2 regions of the Bacillus sp. 0209A genome follow, and region 2 is predicted to be linked to the other one. Evidence: riboswitches for the same ligand, from Rfam matches in the RefSeq annotation. Region 2 holds a riboswitch; the other holds the start of a gene.
What was found. Region 2 has a riboswitch for S-adenosylmethionine ahead of metE (5-methyltetrahydropteroyltriglutamate--homocysteine S-methyltransferase). Riboswitches for the same ligand answer to the same signal wherever they lie in the genome.
Positions count from the first base shown of each region.

Region 1 (7,465 bases), on a different contig from region 2:
CATTTCTTGGTCAAGGTAAGGAATGTGCTGGAAGTAGTTCGCATCCACTTCTTTATCAGCTAAAGCTTTGTTGTACATCTTGTAATCACTAAGCACTTTCACTTTCAGCGTGTAGCCTTTTTCTTTCAACAGTGGTTCAGCTTCTTTTAAAATTTCCGCATGCGGTGTTTTTGTCGCAGCAACGACAATTTCTTTCTTACCAGATTCGGCGTTATTCGAACCGCAGGCAGCCATAACTCCTGCAAATACAAGCAGTAATGCACCTAAAAATAGCTTTTTCAATGTAAATCCTCCCTTATCGTTTGTCTATAATATTTGTTATGACATCACCGATGATTTGAATAATAAACACGATGATTAAAATAAACACAGTAGCAACGAAGGTCACATCAGTATTATTCGACTGATAGCCTTCTACGTACGCAAGGTTTCCAAGGCCGCCTGAACCGATGGCTCCGGCTATTGCCGTTGAGCCGATCAAAGCGATCGCCGTAACCGTGATACCAGAAATAAGAGCCGGCATAGATTCCGGAAGCAGCACTTTGAAAATAATCGTAGACGTCTTAGCTCCCATTGATTTAGCGGCTTCAATAACACCTTTATCCACCTCACGGAGCGCGATTTCAGCAAGGCGCGCGTAAAACGGTGCCGAGCCGATAACCAGCGCCGGCAATGCGGCGTTTGGCCCTAAGATCGTGCCGACCAAAAACTTCGTAAATCCTAGCAGTAAAATAATTAAAATAAGGAACGGAATCGACCTGAATATGTTGACAACGGCCGCAATCACAGAGTTGATCGTTTTATTCTGCCAGAGGCTCCCTTTACTTGTCAAAAAGAGCAGCAAGCCGAGAATCACCCCGATGACAAAAGCAAACAGCAAAGAGATCAGCGTCATATAAAGGGTTTCATATGTCGCGTTCCACAATTCTGTTAAATCAACGTTCGGGAAGTATTTTTCAAACATTCGTGATCACCTCTGCTTTCACCTGTTTGTCATTAATAAACCCGATCACGTTTTGCACTTCTTCCTCGTCTCCGTCAATATGGATAAACAGTGAACCGTAGGCTCCATCCTTCGTCTGCGAGATTTTCCCTTGCAGAATATTGACGCTGACATTAAAGTTTCTGATCATCTCTGTAATCAGAGGCTGTTCAGCCGAATCACCGACAAATGTGAGCTGAACCATTTTTCCTGATGCTGTTTCATCAAGAAGGTGCTGAAGCGTTTCTTTCGTTTCTTCCGGCTCTGTCACCTGCTGAACAAACCGTTTTGTCATGTCTTCCTTCGGGTTTTTGAAGACATCGAGAACTTCGCCTTCTTCCACAACCTTTCCGTTTTCCATGACAGCGACTCTGTTGCAGATTTTGCGGATCACATGCATTTCGTGCGTGATCAGCACAATTGTCAAACCGAGTCTATCATTAATATCGGACAATAGATCCAAAATTGAATCTGTCGTTTGCGGATCTAGTGCTGATGTCGCTTCATCACAAAGGAGAACCTTCGGATTGTTTGCGAGCGCTCTGGCGATTCCGACACGCTGCTTTTGTCCGCCGCTCAGCTGAGACGGATAAGATTTTTCTTTTCCTTCTAAACCTACCAGTTTAATCAGTTCATTGGCGCGCTTGATACGCTCGCTCTTTTTCACCCCGGCAATTTCCAGAGGAAACATGATGTTATCTCTGACGGTCCGCGACCAAAGCAAATTGAAGTGCTGGAAAATCATGCTGATGTCATGGCGTGCGTTTCTTAACCCGCGTCCGTTTACTTCATTAATCTTGGTTCCCGCCACTTCCACGGTTCCTGAGGTTGGTTTCTCAAGGCCGTTCAGCAGACGGATTAAGGAACTTTTACCAGCTCCGCTATATCCTATAATTCCAAAAATCTCACCTTTTTTAATGGAAAGCGAGACATTTTGGACAGCATTGACATCTCCATGTTTCGACTTATACACTTTTGAAACATCTTGAAGATTGATCAAAGCAATCACCTGCCTTAACACTATTCTAAGAAATCTTCCGGGGTTTTCTGCAAAAGAAAAACCTTTCTGCACACTTGAGCAGAAAGGCTTATATAAAATGCCTTTCTCTCATCTTTCAAAGCTGAACGCTTCGTGTGAATTGGCACCATTTCAACAGTGTTGATGGTTGCCGGGCTTCATAGGGCACTTCCCTCCACCTCTCTTGATAAGAGAAATATATAGTCTTTTTCGTCCGGAAATTCTTAATGTAGAATAGCATGGCGGATGATTGCATGTCAATAAAATAAATGATGTCAACTTTTACTATTATAATAATTTGCTATTTTTTAATTATTCACAATCCTCTGAAAAAAACCATTCGTCAGCCAAAGAATCGCTTCAAGCTTTAACAGGGCTCTGAAGGACCCCTTGACTTTTAGGCTTCCGCTCTGAATCAGATGCTGAAGGGAAATGTCTCCGTGCAATAAATGAATGATTTCGGATTGGTTTCCGTAAAAGGTCAGGTTGGACGGTTGGCGCGGAGAAATTTTTTTCATTTCTCCCTGTTCGTTTATTGAGACGGTTAAGGCTTCTGTTTCTCCTTGGAAGGTAATAAGCAATGTTGAAGCGCTCAAAAGGGGTTTTAAAAACAGATGCTGATACTCATCTTCCAAAACTTCCGCTTTCTCCATATGTACAACCTCCTATTTGTTGGTCATACATAGACATTTCTCTCTCTGGCGCACGAACCCCTTTATAAAACGAACGACAATTTCATTGGAATGCGCTGAGAAATATGTCATAAATGGGATGCGGAAGATGATTTTTGTTTGATCAGCTCATATAAATAAGAAACGGAATGAAACGCATATCCTCTTTCAACCACTTTTCCTCCTTTAAACAGCAGAAAACAAGGGACGCTTTCAATTTGATAGGCTTTTGCGAATGTCGGAGAGTAATTGACATTGTTTTGATAGAAGGCGACATCAGGCAGCATTTCTTTCACCACTGTCAGCATTTTGCTTGCAAGCTGGCAAGTGCCGCAAAACGGAGTATATAAATACAGAAGATACACATCATCAGCAATGTGCTCAAGCTCGTGTTCCTGGAGTTCTTTCATGCTATACACCTCGGGACTTTCTTTCAAGAAAAATAGTATGGACATTCAGATTCGCGCGCAGCAATACAGAGGCGACGTGGTGTCTGGGCGCAGCCGCCACTTCTTTATAGGCTCTGTCGATATGCAGATGGCAGGCTTCGTTAAATTCTCTTTTCAGTTGTTTTCTCAATTTCTCGCCTGATTCGTCAGCATCCACTAATATATAGACGTCTTTATCATAAAGCTCGTCAGCCAATTCCTCAAGCCTCAGCTGGCTGATTGTTCCGTTTGTGCAGATAATGCGCACCGGTTCATCCAGGACGCTTTCGATTTTCTCTTTATCTGATTTCCCTTCGACAATCATAACCTTTTCCAGCTCATCCATCTTCATCTTCTTCACCTGCCGCGTCAAATTTGAAACGTTCAGATTGTAAAAGAAGGCAGTGAAATTCACCGCCAACATTAACACCAGCCGTTTTCGTAGTCACAATCCACATATTTTGCGTCGTTTCCCGAGACCACATCGGCTGTCTTATAAAATTTCTCATTTTCAAAGGAATAACCGGACTTAAGCTCATATTCATTCATGCTTGTCATTTGGCCGATCCTCTCATTTTCATGATATAACGAGAGCCGGCCATGTTGAAAGCGGCCTGTCACATCATTGGTGACATCGAGCTTTTGTTTGCTGAAAGCCATATTGGACACCTCCCATAACGTTAGCGTGTCCAATTGCCTTTACAGCTATCCTGCTTTAGTCTTCCTGTGTCATCTCTTCGTATTGCTCTGCTGTCATCAGTTTTTCAATTTCAGAAGCGTCAGACGGCTCAACGACGATCATCCATGCTTTTTCGTACGGAGATTCGTTTACGAATTCCGGACTGTCATCAAGATCTTCGTTAATTTCCACAACAGTTCCGTTAATCGGCGCATAAAGCTCAGATACCGTTTTAACGGATTCAACACTGCCGAATGGCTCGTCCGCTTTGATTTCAGCGCCCACTTCAGGAAGTTCGACAAACACGATATCGCCTAGCTCGGACTGGGCAAAATGCGTAATCCCGATTCTGGCTTTTTCTCCTTCAACTTTTACCCACTCGTGTTCTCCTGAGTAACGCAAATCTTTAGGTATGCTCAATTGAATCCCTCCATTTTTTACAGCACTATAATAAGAAGATACCATACTTTTCAAAAAAAATTGACATTAAGCCCAGTTTTCTTCAAATTGGTCTTCTTTAAAACCGGCTGTCACTTTTTCGCCGTCTGTTGTAAGCGGTCGTTTGATCAGCATTCCGTCTGAAGCCAGCAGTTCAAGCTGTTCGTCCTCCGACATGTGATACAGCTTTTCCTTGAGATTGAGCTCGCGGTATTTCATGCCGCTCGTGTTGAAAAATTTTTTGAGATCCAGTCCGCTTTTTTCATAAAGCGCTTTTAGTTCTTCTTTGCTTGGAGGCTGCTCTGCAATATGTATTTCGTTGATTTCTTTTCCATGCTCTTCAAGCCATTTCTTTGCTTTGCGGCACGTTCCGCATTTAGGGTACCAGTAAAAAGTTAACGACATCTTCTTCCCCCTCAATAAAATAATCGAGGTTATTTTAACACAGTTTGTTTTAAAAACCTAAAACAGTGCTTCTTTGAAAGGGCTCCGCATGCGGAGCCCTCAAATTGTTGACAAAATCCTAAAACGGGTTTTGTTTTAGGATTTTGTCATCTATTCAGCGTGATTGAAAACCCTTGTAGTCTAGGAAGGACGAGCATTGGCAGACTTTCACAGGATGTGATGACGGCGGTGTTTAGGCAGGACGCCTAAGCATTTAGCCGCCGTTCCTTTCGTCATTCGTGAGCACCAACGCGCAGGACTGACAACGAATGCGAGGGTTTGTCGACACGCTGAGAGCTCCGCGCATGCGGAGCTCTTCGCCAATCAGACAATATATTTTTCAGCCTCAAAAACGCCCGCTGCCGCTTCGCGTTTTTTCTGAATCACGTTTTTAGGTGTTACGCGCGTCAGCTTGCGCAGAGCGGAAAGCATCATGCGGAGTGAATCTCCTTCTTCCATTGCGATGAGGGATTCCTTCGCGTGCGCTTCAATTTCGTTAAAGGCCTCCTGAACGAAAATTTCAGTATACAGCACCTTTTGCGCCGCTTTTTCTCCGCCTTGCGCGGCAATGGCCTTTTCCGTTCTCAGCACGGCTGACTCCATCGCGTACACATTGTTGACGATGTCCGAGACGTTGACGAGAATTTCCTGTTCGCGATCGATGGCTTTCCCGTATTTTTGCGCGGCGAGACCGGCGGCGAACAGCGCGATTTTTTTAGCTTGTTTGACAATATATTTCTCCTGCTCTAAAACGCCGCTGCCAGGCTCTTCAGGCATAAGCATCATGAGTTCTTCCTGCAGCGTTTGCGCTTTTTCAAATAGAGGCAGTTCGCCTTTAAGCGCTTTTTTCAGGAAGGTGCTTGGCACGATTAACCGGTTGATTTCGTTTGTCCCTTCAAAAATCCGATTGATCCTTGAATCCCTATAGGCTCTTTCCACTTCGTACTCCTGCATAAAACCGTAGCCTCCATGAATCTGCACGCCTTCATCAACGATATAATCAAGCGTCTCGGAGCCGAATACCTTATTAAGAGAGCATTCGATGGCATATTCGGCAATCGACTTGGCAATTTGGCGGCCGTCCTTGAGATCTTCGGCCGTAAACTGGCTCATATTGTCTTCAAACAGCCCGACGGTTCTGTACACAGAGCTTTCCATCGCGTACAGCCTTGATGCCATTGTCGCGATTTTTTCCTGTGTCAGCGAAAAGCCCGCAATCGGCGTTTTAAATTGGCGGCGCTGGTTCGCGTATGCCGCGGACAGCTCGATCACCCGCTTAGATGCGCCGATTGAACCAACCGCCAGCTTGTAGCGGCCGATATTTAGAATATTAAAGGCGATAACATGCCCTTTGCCGATTTCGCCAAGCAGGTTTTCCTTTGGCACTTCAGCTTGATCTAAAAGGAGGGTTCTTGTCGATGACCCTTTGATCCCCATTTTCTTTTCTTCCGGACCCGTAGATACACCCGGGAAATCTTTTTCTACAATAAAGGCTGAGAACTTTTCGCCGTCTACCTTAGCGTAAACAACAAATACATCAGCAAAGGCAGAGTTGGTAATCCACTGTTTTTCCCCATTTAACACGTAATGCGTACCCGCTTCATTCAGCACGGCTGTTGTTTTTGCTCCAAGGGCATCAGATCCGGATCCCGGCTCAGTCAGTGCATAAGCCGCGATCTTTTCGCCTGAAGCGAGCCCGGGCAAATATGTTTTCTTTTGTTCTTCTGACCCGAAAAAGACGATCGGCAATGATCCAATGCCGACATGCGCGCCATAAGAAAGCGAAAAGCTTCCCGCACGCGAAAATTTTTCAGTGATGAGTGCCGAGCTGATTTTATCAAGACCGAGCCCTCCGTACTCCTCCGGCACATCGGCGCCAAGAAGCCCGAGTTCGCCCGCTTTCTTTAACAGCCTGACGGAATGCTCGAATTGATGGTTTTCGATGTCATCTATATGAGGGAGCACATCTTGCTCGATGTAGTCCTCTGTTGTTTTCGCAATCATTTTATGCTCGTCAGTGAAATCCTCCGGTGTATACATTTGATCGTATGTGATATCCTCGATTAAGAAACCGCCGCCTTTTTGTACTTCAGCCGCTTTTTTTGCCATTTATTTTTCCCCCTTTAGCATAATTCAAATACACCGGCCGCTCCCATCCCGCCGCCGATACACATTGTGACGACTCCAAATTGCTCGTTTCTCCGTTTCATTTCATGAATCAGTGAGAGTGTAAGCTTTGTTCCTGTACAGCCAAGCGGGTGTCCAAGCGCGATTGCGCCCCCGTTGACATTCACTTTTTCTTCGTCAATACCGAGTTCTCTGATGACTTGAATGGCTTGAGATGCAAAAGCTTCGTTCAGTTCAAACAAGCCGATGTCCTGCAGTTGAAGCCCGGCTAGCTGTAAAGCACGCGGAATGGCTTCCACCGGCCCGATGCCCATCACTTCCGGAGGCACGCCGCCTACTGCAAAGGAACGGAATTTCACAAGCGGCGCCAAACCCAGCGCATCCGCTTTTTCCCGGTCCATCAGCATAACTGCCGCCGCTCCGTCACTCGTCTGCGAGGAGTTGCCCGCAGTAACCGTTCCATCAACGGAAAAAGCCGGGCGCAATGTTGATAAAATGTCTGTCGTCGTTTTCGGGCGAACGCCTTCATCTTGGGAAAAGACAAACTGTTTTTCCCGCGGCTTATGGTTGTCTCCGACTTCTGTCACCGTCACTTCGACGGGCACAATCTCATCTTTAAATTTCCCCTCTGCAAGGGCTTTGGCCGCGTTCTGGTGGCTGCGAACGGCAAACGCATCC
Region 1 covers NZ_JBAIZV010000002.1:870,124-877,588, reverse strand. The annotation lists gene metQ (methionine ABC transporter substrate-binding lipoprotein MetQ) at 1-282, opposite strand, end outside; gene metP (methionine ABC transporter permease MetP) at 296-964, opposite strand; gene metN (methionine ABC transporter ATP-binding protein MetN) at 957-1,982, opposite strand; SAM riboswitch class I at 2,088-2,194, opposite strand; gene V6D44_RS09610 (SCP2 sterol-binding domain-containing protein) at 2,309-2,653, opposite strand; gene V6D44_RS09605 (thioredoxin family protein) at 2,761-3,081, opposite strand; gene V6D44_RS09600 (toprim domain-containing protein) at 3,083-3,445, opposite strand; gene V6D44_RS09595 (YusG family protein) at 3,523-3,759, opposite strand; gene gcvH (glycine cleavage system protein GcvH) at 3,815-4,198, opposite strand; gene V6D44_RS09585 (arsenate reductase family protein) at 4,265-4,621, opposite strand; gene fadE (acyl-CoA dehydrogenase FadE) at 4,985-6,769, opposite strand; gene V6D44_RS09575 (acetyl-CoA C-acetyltransferase) at 6,784-7,465, opposite strand, start outside.
Region 1: another riboswitch for S-adenosylmethionine. It lies ahead of metN (methionine ABC transporter ATP-binding protein MetN); the one in region 2 lies ahead of metE (5-methyltetrahydropteroyltriglutamate--homocysteine S-methyltransferase).

Region 2 (7,465 bases):
CCCGCTGTTGGCAAGCGCCATCAGAAAAGCGGAACGGACAGCGCTTGCGATGGAATCAAAAGGTTTTACAGGAAGCAGAAACCGGACATATTACCGGACACTGACCGTAAACCGCCGCGATTGGCTGTTCTTTTGCCTCGTTCTCTTGTTATTCGCGGGATCTTTACTCGTATCCTTATGTTTTGCCTCATAAAAATCCGCTATCGGTTGATAGCGGATTTTTTTCTTATTGATGATAGTTTAATGCCTGGGCAAGATTGGTTTTAATTGTGATATTCGAAAAATCAATCCCAAGCTGTACAGCGGTTTGCGCGATTTCAGGCCTGATTCCTGACAGGGTTGACCTGACACCGATTAAAGTGAGCGCCTCAATCAATTTAAAGATTTGGTGCGCCACCATCGTATCAACCACCACCACACCTGATAGATCGATTAACAGATGCTCCACGCGTCTTTTTGCACAAGCATGAAGCGTGTTTTCCAGAATGAACTTTGCCCGTTCGGTATCAATGTCACCGACAAGCGGCAGCAGAGCTGTTGATTTGCTCAAGGTGATGACAGGCGAGCTTAATTCCAATATCATTTCTCTCTGAGCGTTTAATTGCTGTTTGGCATTCGCTTCAGCGTGATCGACAAATGTATAAATGGTAAAGTCAAAGACTTTTACAATCAAATCGGCCCATTTTTGTTTCTCTCCCGGTTCAAACGCCGACTCATTTTCTTCTGCGAACTTCTCAAAATACTTCGTATATAATCTCCGGTTTCTCATAAACTCCCGAATCACATACTGAACCGGAGTGTCGAGATGCTTTTGATCGTTCGTCAGCTCAATAACCCACACTTGAAATTCTTCGAGAAATTGTTTTTCCGGTAAAACATACATGTCATTCAGATGCCGGTAAAATTCTCTGTCCTGTTCTTTCAATTCTTCCGTTACAGATGCATTATGTAAGGCATAAATCGAATTCGGATCGCTTTCTTCCATCGTTTCAATCCATTCATCAGCCATTTGTTCCACATACTCTGAAAAAAATGCATATAATTTTTCATTCAGTTTCATCACACTACTCCTTTCCCCAAACACTATTATAACTTGACTGACAGCTGAATCCCAGTCATACAAGCTGAAGCCATCCAATATTTTGAAAATTACTAATTCTTTGGGTTGTATCCTATTTTTTCAAAATGCTTCAAATGGCTCTGTCCGAGCGGTTGCTTTTTTCATATAATGTGAAGCAACATCCTTGTATCCACTTGCAAGCATAAAAAAGGAGGGCTTTTTTATGAATGGTGAAATCCGCTTGATCCCGTATGTGACGAATGAGCAGATCATGGATGTAAACGAGCTTCCTGAAGGCGTTAAAGTGATTAAGGCGCCAGAAATATGGGCAAAAGGGGTAAAAGGAAAAAATGTGAAAATTGCTGTATTGGACACGGGCTGCGACATAAGCCATCCTGATTTAAAAAACCAAGTCATCGGCGGAAAGAACTTCACGGATGATGACGGTGGCAAGGAAGATGTGATTTCCGACTACAACGGACACGGCACACACGTCGCCGGAACGATTGCAGCTAACGATTCAAACGGCGGCATTGCCGGGGTCGCGCCTGAGGCAAGCCTATTGATTGTGAAGGTTCTTGGCGGTGCAAACGGCAGCGGCCAATATGAATGGATTATTAACGGCATTAACTACGCTGTGGAACAGAAAGCCGATATCATCTCGATGTCCCTTGGCGGACCGAACGATGTGCCGGAGCTTGAAGAAGCGGTGAAAAACGCCGTCAAAAACGGAGTGCTTGTCGTTTGCGCAGCGGGAAATGAAGGTGACGGAAACGAACGAACAGAAGAGCTTTCCTATCCTGCGGCTTATAATGAAGTGATCGCGGTTGGATCTGTTTCCGTAGCGCGTGAATTATCAGAATTTTCTAACGCTAATAAAGAGATTGATCTTGTGGCACCGGGAGAAAATATAGTGTCCACCCTTCCTAACAAGAAGTACGGTAAGCTTACCGGCACTTCAATGGCTGCCCCTCATGTCAGCGGAGCGCTTGCTTTAATCAAAAGCTATGAAGAAGAATCATTTCAACGAAAGCTTTCTGAAACTGAAGTTTATGCACAGCTGGTCCGCAGAACACTCCCTCTCGATATTGCAAAAACGCTGGCAGGTAATGGATTCCTGTATTTAACCGCTCCTGATGAGCTGGCAGAAAGAGCAGCGCAATCACATTTGATGACCCTATAAAATTATTTTTCTTATATAACATAAACCACATATAGTAAATAAAATTTCAAATTCTATGTTGACAACAAATTTGAATTACTGTTAAGATTACCAACAAATGATTCAACTTTTCAAAAAATTAATAATATTTTCTCTTATCGAGAGTTGGGCGAGGGATTGGCCTTTTGACCCCAACAGCAACCGACCGTAATTCCATTGTGAAATGGGGCGCACTGCTTTTCGCGCCGAGACTGATGTCTCATAAGGCACGGTGCTAATTCCATCAGATTGTGTCTGAGAGATGAGAGAGGCAGTGTTTTACGCAGAAAAGCCTCTTTCTCTCATGGGAAAGAGGCTTTTTGTTGTGAGAAAACCTCTTAGCAGCCTGTATCCGCGGGTTAACGAGAGTGTTTTACATAAAAAGGAGGAGAAACAATGACAACCATCAAAACATCGAATTTAGGATTTCCAAGAATCGGACTGAACAGAGAATGGAAAAAAGCGCTTGAAGCGTATTGGAAAGGCAGCACTGATAAAGATACGTTTTTAAAGCAAATCGACGACCTCTTTTTATCCGCAGTAAAAACACAAATCGACCAGCAGATTGATGTTGTGCCAGTTTCTGATTTCACACAGTATGACCATGTACTCGACACAGCAATCAGCTTCAACTGGATTCCGAAACGATTCAGACATTTGACTGACGCTACCGATACATACTTCGCTATCGCCCGCGGAATAAAAGACGCCGTATCTAGTGAAATGACAAAATGGTTTAATACAAATTACCATTACATCGTTCCTGAATATGACGAAAGCATTGAATTCCGCCTGACAAGAAACAAACAGCTCACAGATTACCGCCGGATCAAACAGGAATACGGCGTTGAAACAAAACCTGTGATTGTCGGCCCTTATACGTTCGTTACGCTTGCTAAAGGCTATGAACCGTCTGAAGCAAAAGCGATCCAAAAACGTCTTGTGCCGTTATATGTACAGCTTTTGAAAGAACTTGAAGAAGAAGGCGTAAAATGGGTTCAAATCGATGAGCCGGCGCTTGTTACAGCCTCTAGCGAAGATGTCCGCGGCGCAAAAGAATTATTTGAAAACATCACAAGTGAACTTTCATCCTTGAATGTGCTGTTGCAAACGTATTTTGATTCTGTTGATGCTTACGAAGAGCTCATCTCTTACCCAGTGCAGGGAATTGGCCTTGATTTCGTTCACGATAAGGGCAGAAACCTGGAACAGCTGAAAACACACGGCTTTCCAGCAGACAAAGTGCTGGCAGCCGGCGTGATCGACGGACGCAACATTTGGAAATCGGATCTCGAAGAACGTCTCGATGCCGTTCTTGATATTCTCAGCATTGCAAAAGTGGATGAACTGTGGATTCAGCCTTCCAGCAGCCTGCTGCACGTTCCGGTAGCGAAGCACCCTGACGAGCATTTGGAAAAGGATCTGCTGAACGGATTATCGTACGCAAAAGAAAAACTAGCCGAGCTGACATCTTTGAAAGAAGGCTTAGTATCAGGAAAAGCGGCGATCAGCGAACACATTCAGCAGGCTAAAACGGATATTCAGGCGCTCAAACAGTTTGCAACAGGCGCGAATTCCGAACAGAAGAAAGAGCTTGAGCAATTAACCGATAAAGACTTCAAACGCCCGATTCCGTTTGAAGAACGTTTAGCCCTGCAAAATGAATCTCTCGGCCTTCCGCTTTTGCCGACGACTACGATCGGAAGCTTCCCGCAGTCTGCTGAAGTGCGGAGCGCACGCCAAAAATGGCGGAAAAATGAGTGGTCTGATGAACAGTATCAAAACTTTATCAATGCAGAAACAAAACGATGGATTGATATTCAGGAAGAATTGGAACTTGATGTCCTTGTTCACGGTGAATTTGAACGGACAGACATGGTCGAATACTTCGGTGAGAAGCTGGCCGGCTTTGCCTTCACAAAATACGCATGGGTTCAATCATACGGCTCACGCTGTGTCCGCCCGCCAGTCATTTACGGAGATGTTGAATTTATTGAACCGATGACAGTGAAAGACACGTTATATGCACAGTCATTGACATCCAAGCATGTGAAAGGAATGCTGACCGGCCCAGTTACAATCTTAAACTGGTCTTTCCCTCGAAACGACATTTCGAGAAAAGATATCGCCTTCCAAATCGGGCTCGCCCTTCGCAAAGAAGTAAAAGCGCTTGAGGACGCAGGCATTCAAATCATTCAAGTCGATGAGCCAGCGCTGCGAGAAGGCCTTCCATTGAAAACCCGCGATTGGGATGAGTATTTGACTTGGGCGGCTGAAGCATTCAGATTAACCACTTCTTCCGTGAAAAACGAGACGCAAATTCATACACATATGTGCTACAGCAACTTCGAAGACATTGTCGATACGATCAATGATCTTGATGCCGATGTGATTACAATCGAACACAGCAGAAGCCACGGAGGATTTTTAGATTACTTAAAAGACCATCCGTATTTGAAAGGGCTCGGCCTTGGTGTATATGACATTCACAGCCCTCGAGTGCCGTCAATTGAAGAAATGTACGACATTATCGTGGATGCGCTTGCCGTCTGTCCGACTGACCGCTTCTGGGTAAATCCAGACTGCGGATTGAAAACAAGACAACAGGAAGAGACGGTTGCAGCCTTAAAAAATATGGTTGAGGCAGCGAAGCAGGCAAGAGCTAAACAAACACAGCTTGTATAAGTAAGATAGAAACCATCTGCCTTTGGCAGATGGTTTTTCTATTAGAAAGCGGGAATCGGTTTCCGATGCTTCCCGTCCCCTTCTACTACTATTTTGGCTGTTCCATTTTCATCAAATTCCACAAGGCTCAATGATGTATCATGTATGTAAGCAGAATTCCATATGTCATTAACGCGTCTTCCCTTTATGATATTTAACAGCATTAATATAAAGACAGAATGGGTAACCAAGAGAATATTGCCGGAAGAATGGCTGTCTAAAATCGCTTGGAGAGCCAGCCTTCCCCGGTTTTCAAGATCAAAAAATGTTTCACATCCCGGCTGGCGATAAGCTTCGGGATGATGTAAATAAGCATGAAAAAGATCAGGTTCGCTTCTTTCAATATCCTCTTGTTTTTTCCCTTCCCATGAGCCTAGTGACATTTCTCTGAACATATGATCTTTAACCAACGGGGGCCGGCGAGATCCCAGTATAGCTTTTGCCGTCTCTTCTGTCCGCTTGCTCGGGCTGATGTAAACCTGATTCAATTCAACATCCTTCAGACGCTTCCCAAGAGCGCGGGCGTTGTACAGTCCAAGTTCTGTTAAATCAGAATCCAGCCAGCCCTGCATCCGTTTTTCCACATTCCATTGAGTCTGTCCGTGCCTGGCAATATATAAATGCAGCATGATCACCCCTCCACTTTTCTCCTCTTATCTTAGCAAATCCCCCAAATATTTTGTTTATTTTGCACTTTTTTGAGAATGTTCTTTGCACTTGTTTTCGGCTATACTGATAACACTCAATTGACAGGAGGGTTTAGGATGAATCATGAAACGTTCTTAAAACGGGCTGTCGACCTTGCTCGCGAAGGAGTGAACGCAGGAGTTGGCGGGCCTTTCGGTGCTGTTATTGTGAAAGACGGAGCCATTATTGCCAAGGGGCAGAACAGCGTCACAACAAGCAATGATCCGACTGCCCACGCGGAAGTGACGGCTATTCGAAACGCCTGCAAGGCGCTTGGAACATACCAGCTTAATGACTGCATTTTGTATACGAGCTGCGAGCCATGCCCCATGTGCCTAGGCGCCATCTACTGGGCCCGGCCGAAAGCTGTTTTCTATGCAGCGGAGCATACAGACGCCGCCGAAGCTGGATTTGATGATTCATTCATTTATAAAGAAATTCTTAAACCTGCTGAAGAAAGAACAATCCCCTTTTATCAAGTGACTCTGACGGAGCATTTATCCCCGTTTCAGGCATGGCTTGCTTTTGACAATAAAAAAGAATATTAAAGGATCAGGCATGTGCGGCCTGATCCTTTGTTAATTCGCTGAGAAGCTCCTGTGCACGCGCGCACTTCGGGTTTGCTTTCAGCGCTTTTTGCAAATACAAAACAGCAGTCATATGTTGACGCAATTCAGCATGGCAGACACCGAGCCAGCAGCTTGATCTAAAATCGGCTGCTCCCTTCACCTGTACGTACAGATGATGTTCATTATCGGTTTGCAGGCAAGCCTCAAACGCTGTGATCGCTTCTCTGATTTTTTTCAGCTGATACATAATGATTCCTTTATAATAGTGAAGGGTGCAGTAATCCGGATAATGCCCCAGCGCTTCATGGATATCCTGTTCCGCTTCTTCGTACCGTTCTGCTTCAATTAATAATTTATACTTTACATAATAGCTAGCTGGCGGCGGAATTTGCTTTTTTCTTTTACATTCATTGATACAATCCATTGCCAGCCGGAAGGCTTTATCAGGTTCGTTTCCTCTGTCATACTCAGCTGCTTTCTGACAAATGAGAGATGGCTCAGCAGAGGATATCAGCAATGCTGCATTTAATAAACTGATGTTGCGTTGATGCTTTTGCTGTGCCTCCTGCTCTAAATAGCCGTAATGGTGAATGGTACATGGCAGCGAGAAAGTGCTGCTTGCTTCTTCTCCCTCAGGTCTCTCGCCGATACTTCCCGTAAATGTTATGTTTCGCTGATTCCGGATCAGCCTGATCTGCCTTTGTTCAAACGCTTCATTTTCAACCCATTGCTTTCCTGTATAATTCACGATCTTCACGCAACCGAGAGACGGCAGGCTGTCAGTCAGCAGCGAAGGAAATAGGCTGCCCGTTTCCGGGTCTAGTTCTTCGTCGGCATCCAAGATCAATATCCACTCTCCCTTGGCATGCTGTAAACTAATATTTCTCGCTTGTGAAAAGTTCTGTTCCCATATATGATGATACACTTGGGCATGAAAGCTTTTGCAAATGTCTTCCGTCCGATCGCTTGATCCCATATCAACCACAATGATTTCATCAGCTATATGCTGCACACTCTCTAAACAGCGGGCGATATGGCGTTCTTCATTTTTCACAATCATACAGACGGACAGCTTTGGTCTTTTCATGTACTCACCTTTTCTCTAGTCTGAATTCACCTATACTACATGTATTCACACTTCGAAAAGTTCATGCCCGCCTCGCATGCTTCCGCATAAAAAAACATCCTGAGAATCCTCAGGATGCGGTCATTATTTTAATTCTA
Region 2 covers NZ_JBAIZV010000001.1:681,027-688,491, forward strand. The annotation lists gene thiX (HMP/thiamine ABC transporter permease ThiX) at 1-193, shown strand, start outside; gene rsbRB (RsbT co-antagonist RsbRB) at 227-1,060, opposite strand; gene isp (serine protease Isp) at 1,284-2,243, shown strand; SAM riboswitch class I at 2,375-2,530, shown strand; gene metE (5-methyltetrahydropteroyltriglutamate--homocysteine S-methyltransferase) at 2,658-4,946, shown strand; gene V6D44_RS02805 (histidine phosphatase family protein) at 4,988-5,614, opposite strand; gene V6D44_RS02810 (nucleoside deaminase) at 5,750-6,220, shown strand; gene V6D44_RS02815 (TPR domain-containing glycosyltransferase) at 6,225-7,328, opposite strand; gene V6D44_RS02820 (organic hydroperoxide resistance protein) at 7,452-7,465, opposite strand, start outside.